DNA from 3 places in the Fundicoccus sp. Sow4_D5 genome. Region 2 is predicted to be linked to each of the others. Evidence: predicted binding sites of a transcription regulator. Region 2 holds the regulator's gene; each other region holds the start of a gene.
The links. Region 2 encodes Rex, which represses fermentation and respiration genes when NADH is low (regulators of the CRP and FNR family bind a similar motif). Its sites were predicted from a motif close to TTGTGAANTANTTCACAA; they were not measured.
Positions count from the first base shown of each region.

Region 1: the regulator Rex is predicted to act here: its motif matches at 1,229-1,246, upstream of ACTQ45_RS07275 (NAD(P)H-dependent flavin oxidoreductase).
Region 3: the regulator Rex is predicted to act here: its motif matches at 962-979, upstream of pflB (formate C-acetyltransferase).

Region 1 is NZ_JBQKLF010000005.1:17,482-19,690, forward strand. Features, by position in the region: gene ACTQ45_RS07270 (GGDEF domain-containing protein) at 1-14, shown strand, start outside; gene ACTQ45_RS07275 (NAD(P)H-dependent flavin oxidoreductase) at 259-1,203, opposite strand; gene ACTQ45_RS07280 (helix-turn-helix domain-containing protein) at 1,835-2,209, shown strand, end outside.
Region 2 is NZ_JBQKLF010000011.1:28,475-30,683, reverse strand. Features, by position in the region: gene ACTQ45_RS11405 (redox-sensing transcriptional repressor Rex) at 1,030-1,689, opposite strand; gene ACTQ45_RS11400 (MBL fold metallo-hydrolase) at 2,067-2,209, opposite strand, start outside.
Region 3 is NZ_JBQKLF010000001.1:574,976-577,184, forward strand. Features, by position in the region: gene parC (DNA topoisomerase IV subunit A) at 1-771, shown strand, start outside; gene pflB (formate C-acetyltransferase) at 1,048-2,209, shown strand, end outside.

The sequences.
Region 1 (2,209 bases), on a different contig from region 2:
AGACGACTGAATAGTTCGAATAATCAGAATAATCTAAGAAATCCGACTAAACCGAATAGTTCGAATAATCAGCCCTTAATGTTAGAGATTTAATTAGAAAAACCGCAGCACTCGTTTGAGTGTCGCGGCTTTTTTATTGTCATTAGTTTCTTAGTCAGGCTAAAAACTGAATACTTTTGAGTGTTTATTGCTATATAAAGTTAGCATGATAAGTTGCTCTGGTTTGTCTTTAGCCTCAAACTTCGTGAAAATAATTGCTTATCTTCTAAAAGCGGCAAGCGATTCGATCACGTCATTCGCTTCAGCAAACATCGTTTCGATAATTTCTTTGACTGGTCGGACTTCTGTGATTAGTCCAGCAATCTGGCCGAAAGTCACAATTTCATTGGTTGTATCGCCGTCACGAGCTGCTCTCACTAAAGATGGAATTGTGTATGCTTCCAGTGCATCTAAATCAACGCTTGGATCCTCATCCAATTCGACATGTTTAACGGTGGCTGCATTTTTCGTCATCCGCATCGGACCACGCGTTTTGCTACCAGAAACGACCGTTGCGGTATCGTTGGCATCGACTAAAGCTTGTTTGTAATTATCATGAATGGGTGCTTCAATTGAAGCCACAAAAGCCGTCCCAACTTGAACGCCAGCCGCTCCAAGCGCATAGGCTGCGACAATCCCATGACCATCCGCAATTCCACCAGCTGCAATGACCGGAATTGTGGTGACAATTGCCGCTGCTTGACGCGTTAAGGTCATGGTTGTTGCCGTTCCAATATGCCCGCCAGCTTCCATCCCTTCTACGACAACACCGTCAGCTCCGTTATCTTCCATTTTTTTAGCGACTCGCGCTGAAGGTACGACTGGGAAAACCTTGGCTCTAGCTGCATGAATTTTGTCGAAATATGGTAGGGGGTCGCCTGCCCCAGTGGTAAAGAATTTAATTCCTTCTTCTAACATCACATCGATCAAGGCATCTGCATTCCCGGTCATAATTGCTACGTTAGCGCCAAATGGTTTGTCGGTTAATTCTCTGATTTGACGGATATCCGCACGTACTTGCTCAGGTTTTGAACCAGCCGTTGCTAGGATACCCATTCCGCCAGCTTCAGAAACTGCCCCCACTAATTCAGGCCGCGACACGCCACCCATCGCTCCACAGAAAATCGGATACTCGATGCCCAATAACTCAGTTAGTTTCATCATCATTCTTTCTCCTCCAAAATTTAGTTTGTTAATTACTTCACAATTTAATTGTAAGATACCATTTAGAAAATTACAAGCTGACACCGATTAGTAAAACTTATGGAGATATTAATTGAAGGAAGTGGGGAAAAGTAGGGATGACGGAGCGAGAGACTAGCTTAGGCGCGGCAAAGAGGGTGATTGCTACTATTGAACAACTAAGACCGGCGCAGTCATTCTTTAGTCGTTCACGGCAATTAAATAAGACTAATATTTTATTTGATCGGCTGGAATCCAGTGGCTGCTAGCTTTGTCTGTTGACAAGTAGGTGCTGATTTGAAATTTGGAAGGGATATTGCTAAGACGACTTGTCATTAAAAGCTGATATCGTAGATCACCAGCCACCATGATATTTTAAGTGACTTAGCCAGTATTTTTCATAATATTAATCAGCAGCCTAGCATGCAATAAACACCGAATGATTATCAGCAATATTTTGGCCGGAATTTTATATAAAATAATATATAATAAATTATATAAGTGTCTTGACAGCTTTATATATCGAGTGTATACTCTAAATATAAACTAATGTGAAAACAAACACAAATGGTGACGTGATACCTAGGAGAAAGACAGGGGGAGAGGGAGCAAGGTGAATATTGACCGTTTTATAGAGGCGCGAAAGCAACTGGGTTTGGCCCAAAGTGAGCTTTGTGAAGGCATTTGTACGCAGGCCACCTTGAGTCGCTTTGAGAATAATGGCCAGGTACCTAATCTGAAAATTCTGATGAAGCTTTGCAATCGATTGAACTTGTCGCTAGGCGATTTGTTTCCAAAAATTGGCGTCAAGAATCCAGAAGCTATTGAAAAAATGAACCAAATAGAGTTTTGGCTAATCACGAGTGAATTCGAGCAAGCGAGTCAGCTGCTGAAGACATTGGACGTGCATGCGCTAGAAAAAGATCAATTATTGAAATTACGCTATCACTATCTTGAGGGCTTTCTACTTATGTATAATCAGGCGCCG
Region 2 (2,209 bases):
ACAATAGAGTCGGCAGGATTACGCGTGGATAGTGCCGACCTTACAATAGAGTCGGCAGGATTACGCGTGGATAGTGCCGACCTTACAATAGAGTCGGCAGGATAACAGGTGGATAGTGCCGACCTTACAAAAGAGTCGGCAGGATAACAGGTGGCTAGTGCCGACCTTACAATAGACTCGGCAGGATTACGCGTGGCTAGTGCCGCCCTTACATAAGAGTCGGCAGGATAACAGGTGTCTAGTGCCGACCTTACATAAGAGTCGGCAGGATTACGCGTGGATAGTGCCGACCTTACATAAGAGTCGGCAGGATTACGCGTGGCTAGTGCCGACCTTACAATAGAGTCGGCAGGATTACGCGTGTCTAGTGCCGACCTTACAAAAGAGTCGGCAGGATTACGCGTGGCTAGTGCCGACCTTACATAAGAGTCGGCAGGATTACGCGTGGATAGTGCCGACCTTACATAAGAGTCGGCAGGATTACGCGTGGATAGTGCCGACCTTACAATAGAGTCGGCAGGATAACAGGTGGCTAGTGCCGACCTTACAATAGAGTCGGCAGGATAACAGGTGGATAGTGCCGACCTTACAATAGAGTCGGCAGGATTACGCGTGGCTAGTGCCGACCTTACAAAAGACTCGGCAGGATAACAGGTGGCTAGTGCCGACCTTACAATAGAGTCGGCAGGATAACAGGTGGATAGTGCCGACCTTACAATAGACTCGGCAGGATTACGCGTGGATAGTGCCGATCTTACAAAAGAGTCGGCAGGATAACAGGTGGCTAGTGCCGACTGCGCGGTAACTATTCTTCAAAGGTCTTGACATGTCAGCACCCAAACCTGTTCCTTATTTTCCACTCCCACTCACCCAAAAGGTGCGAGAGTTCGTCGGTCGCTTAGCCCCCTATTGTCACTAATGTAACTCCCGCCCCAATGACCCAACCCTTTTCAATCTACACAAAAACAGGCCGCTCGTTTTACCGAGGAGCCTGTTTCATTATCTTACTACTATGCTTATTTTCCCTAATTAAGTAAATTCTGACTCTAGGTCGTCGCTTTCGTCCAAGTTGCTGTCGATGAAGTAGATTAATGTTTGTAATTCATTCGTTAAGTCGACGTTTTGGACGCGGACGTGTTTGGGTACGTCGTAGCGCAGTGGCGTAAAGTTTAGAATCCCTTTGATGCCTGAGTCGATCAGACGGTCGACGATGTCGTTAGCCGATGCTTGTGGCACGGTCAAGATGACAATTTCAATCGCTTGTTGTTGGATTTGCTCCTCCAATTCGTCCATGTGGTAAACTGGCACGCCCGAGCGAATCGTTCCCACGATATCCGGGTTAATATCAAATCCTGCGCCGATACGCACGTTGTTGTTTTTACGGAAGTTGTAATTCAGTAGCGCATTTCCTAAATGCCCGACCCCAACCAAGGCAACCGACGTTAAACGGTCCTGGTTCAGCGTTTTGCTGAAAAAGTCCAATAGGTAATCCACATCGTAGCCGTAGCCACGTTTTCCTAGCGCCCCAAAGTATGAGAAGTCACGACGGATCGTCGCGCTATCGACTTTAACAGCATCACTTAATTCAGTTGATGAGATTCTTTTTTTTCCTGCATTGTGCAGAAATCTTAAATAGCGGTGATAAATCGGCAGACGTTTCGCTGTCGCTCTGGGTATATCTTTATGCATGATTTATTCCTTCTTTCACAAGTTAACTAGACTAACAAATTTTTTAATCATTTCAAGTAGATTATAGCATTTTTTCACAATCCTTGCTATTAGTTTAACTTGATGAGGGTTATTTGTCTAGCCTTGAAAGCGGATTAATTTTACTTCACTTCACAAAATATGACATTAAGCCATCTTGCAAATTTTAAGTGCTGCGTCAAGGTGTCTTGATAGTTTGCTCAATAATGTACTCATTGATAAGTAAAAGTTATAGCCTTAATTAAAGTGTTTATCGAATGCTGGCACTTACATTCACACATTCACATACTGAAGCCACATGTGATGAGCAAGTGGCTTCAGTATGTTGTTTTTTTTATTTATTTTTTATTAGTGGCGTTCTAGTCTACAAAAGGAATGCGCTTGTCTTGCAAGTCACTCCACGTTGTCAATGGCTCCACTTCATGATCTAAGTGATACACAATATTTTGACCTGATTCATCGTACTGTAACACCGCATAGTAAGGATCATGGTAGAAGAAAA
Region 3 (2,209 bases), on a different contig from region 2:
GAAATCGGCATTCATTTATCCCAAAACTATCAATTAGCTAGCGGAGAACAAATTATCAGCGTCTTTTCATCAATCAAAGGCGGCGTGCAAACCCAATCGGCTACGCAAACACAAGATGAGTCTGATAATATTGTGTTAATCACTCGTAACGGACGTATTAAGCAAACGAGTTTGTCTTTATTCACGACTTACAGAAGTTACAAGTCGAGAACAGCAGTAGCAATGACAATGAAGGATGCTGATGATGAATTACTTGCAGCAATTAGGGCCAAACAGGGCAGTGAATACCAAGTGGTTCTGCTGACGGCTAAAAGTTATAGTTTACGTTATGACTTAGAAGAAGTGTCGCAAACTGGTCTGAAAACTCAAGGAGTCATCTCCATTAACTTGAAAGATGATGACAATGTCGCAGCAGGAATGTTGTTTGACCAATCAATGAATCGTCCACAAGCTTTAGTTTTAACACAAAGAGGACATTTAAAACGCTTTGATATTGATATTATTAATCAAGCGGGGCGTGGTAGTCGTGGAATCTTATTACTGAAAGAATTAAAAACGAATCCACATAGGATTTTAACAAGTATTCCGTTGTCGCATGGCAGTATTCCAGTCGTTCTTTACGGCGATACAGGTTATGTCTATGAATTTAATACAACGGACATCCCGTTAACTGAAAGGCTGGCGAATGGTTCGGCTATTTCTGAGATAGATCAATTAGGAAAAGTCCTAACGATGCATCCAGCACGTCTAAAAATGTTAGACGACAACTAAAAACAGATTGAGAACTGTGCCACAAACTATCTTGTTATAGTTTTATTGGTACAGTTTTTTTCTGTCTTAAAACAGATTGGAATAATTTAGCAAAAATGAGATTACTATAATAAAGCCTTTGTAAGCGTGTATAAGAAATTGATTAAAATGCAGAAAAATACAAAATTATGTAAAAAGCCTATTGCTTTGTTTGTGAATCATGATACAATAAGGGTGAAATGTTGAACAAGTCGTTTGTCATATTTTAATCGGAAAGTATAACAAGGAGGATTTATTATGAAACAGTGGCAAGGGTTTAAAGGAAAAAAATGGCAAGAACAAGTAGACGTGCGTGAGTTTATTCAAGCTAACTTTAAAGAATATACAGCGGGGGATGAATTTTTAGCAGGACCTACAGAAGCAACCGTAGAACTATGGGACGAAGTCATGGAATTAACTAAACAAGAACGCGACAACGGTGGCGTACTTGATATGGATAATAAGATTGTTTCGACAATTACTTCTCATGAAGCAGGTTACATCGATAAGGAGTTAGAAAAGATTGTTGGTTTCCAAACAGATAAACCATTAAAGCGTAGCTTCCAGCCATTCGGTGGGATTCGAGTGTCAGAAAACTCATTGGAAGCCTATGGTTACGAAGTTGATCCAGAAAACCATAAAATTTTTACTGAATATCGTAAAACACATAATCAAGGTGTCTTCGATGCTTATACACCAGACATGCGTTCTGCACGTAAATCGGGTGTCATTACTGGACTACCAGATGCTTATGGACGTGGACGTATTATCGGTGACTACCGCCGTGTTGCTTTATATGGGGTAGATTTCTTGATGGCTGAAAAACAAAAAGATTTCGACAATATTGGCTATGGTACGATGTCAGATGACATCATTCAATTGCGTGAAGAAGTTAGCGAACAATATCGTGCTCTGAAAGATCTTAAAAAACTAGGTCAAATCTATGGCTTTGATATTTCAGTCCCTGCCGAAAGTGCTCAAGAAGCTTTCCAATGGACGTATTTAGCATATTTAGCTGCCATTAAACAACAAAACGGTGCCGCAATGTCACTTGGCCGTGTCTCTACATTCTTAGATATCTATGTAGAACGTGATTTAGCCAACGGTACATTAACAGAAGTTGAAGCACAAGAATTAGTCGATCATTTCGTTATGAAATTACGCTTAGTTAAATTTGCCCGTACGCCAGACTATAATGACTTATTCTCAGGTGATCCAACTTGGGTAACTGAATCTATTGGGGGGATGGGTAATGACGGACGTTCATTAGTCACTAAAAGTTCATTCCGTTTCTTACACACACTTTCAAACTTAGGTCCAGCACCTGAACCAAACTTAACAATTCTATGGTCAACACGCTTACCAGAACCTTTCAAAAGATTTGCTGCTAAGATGTCAATCGTATCATCTGCTATCCAAT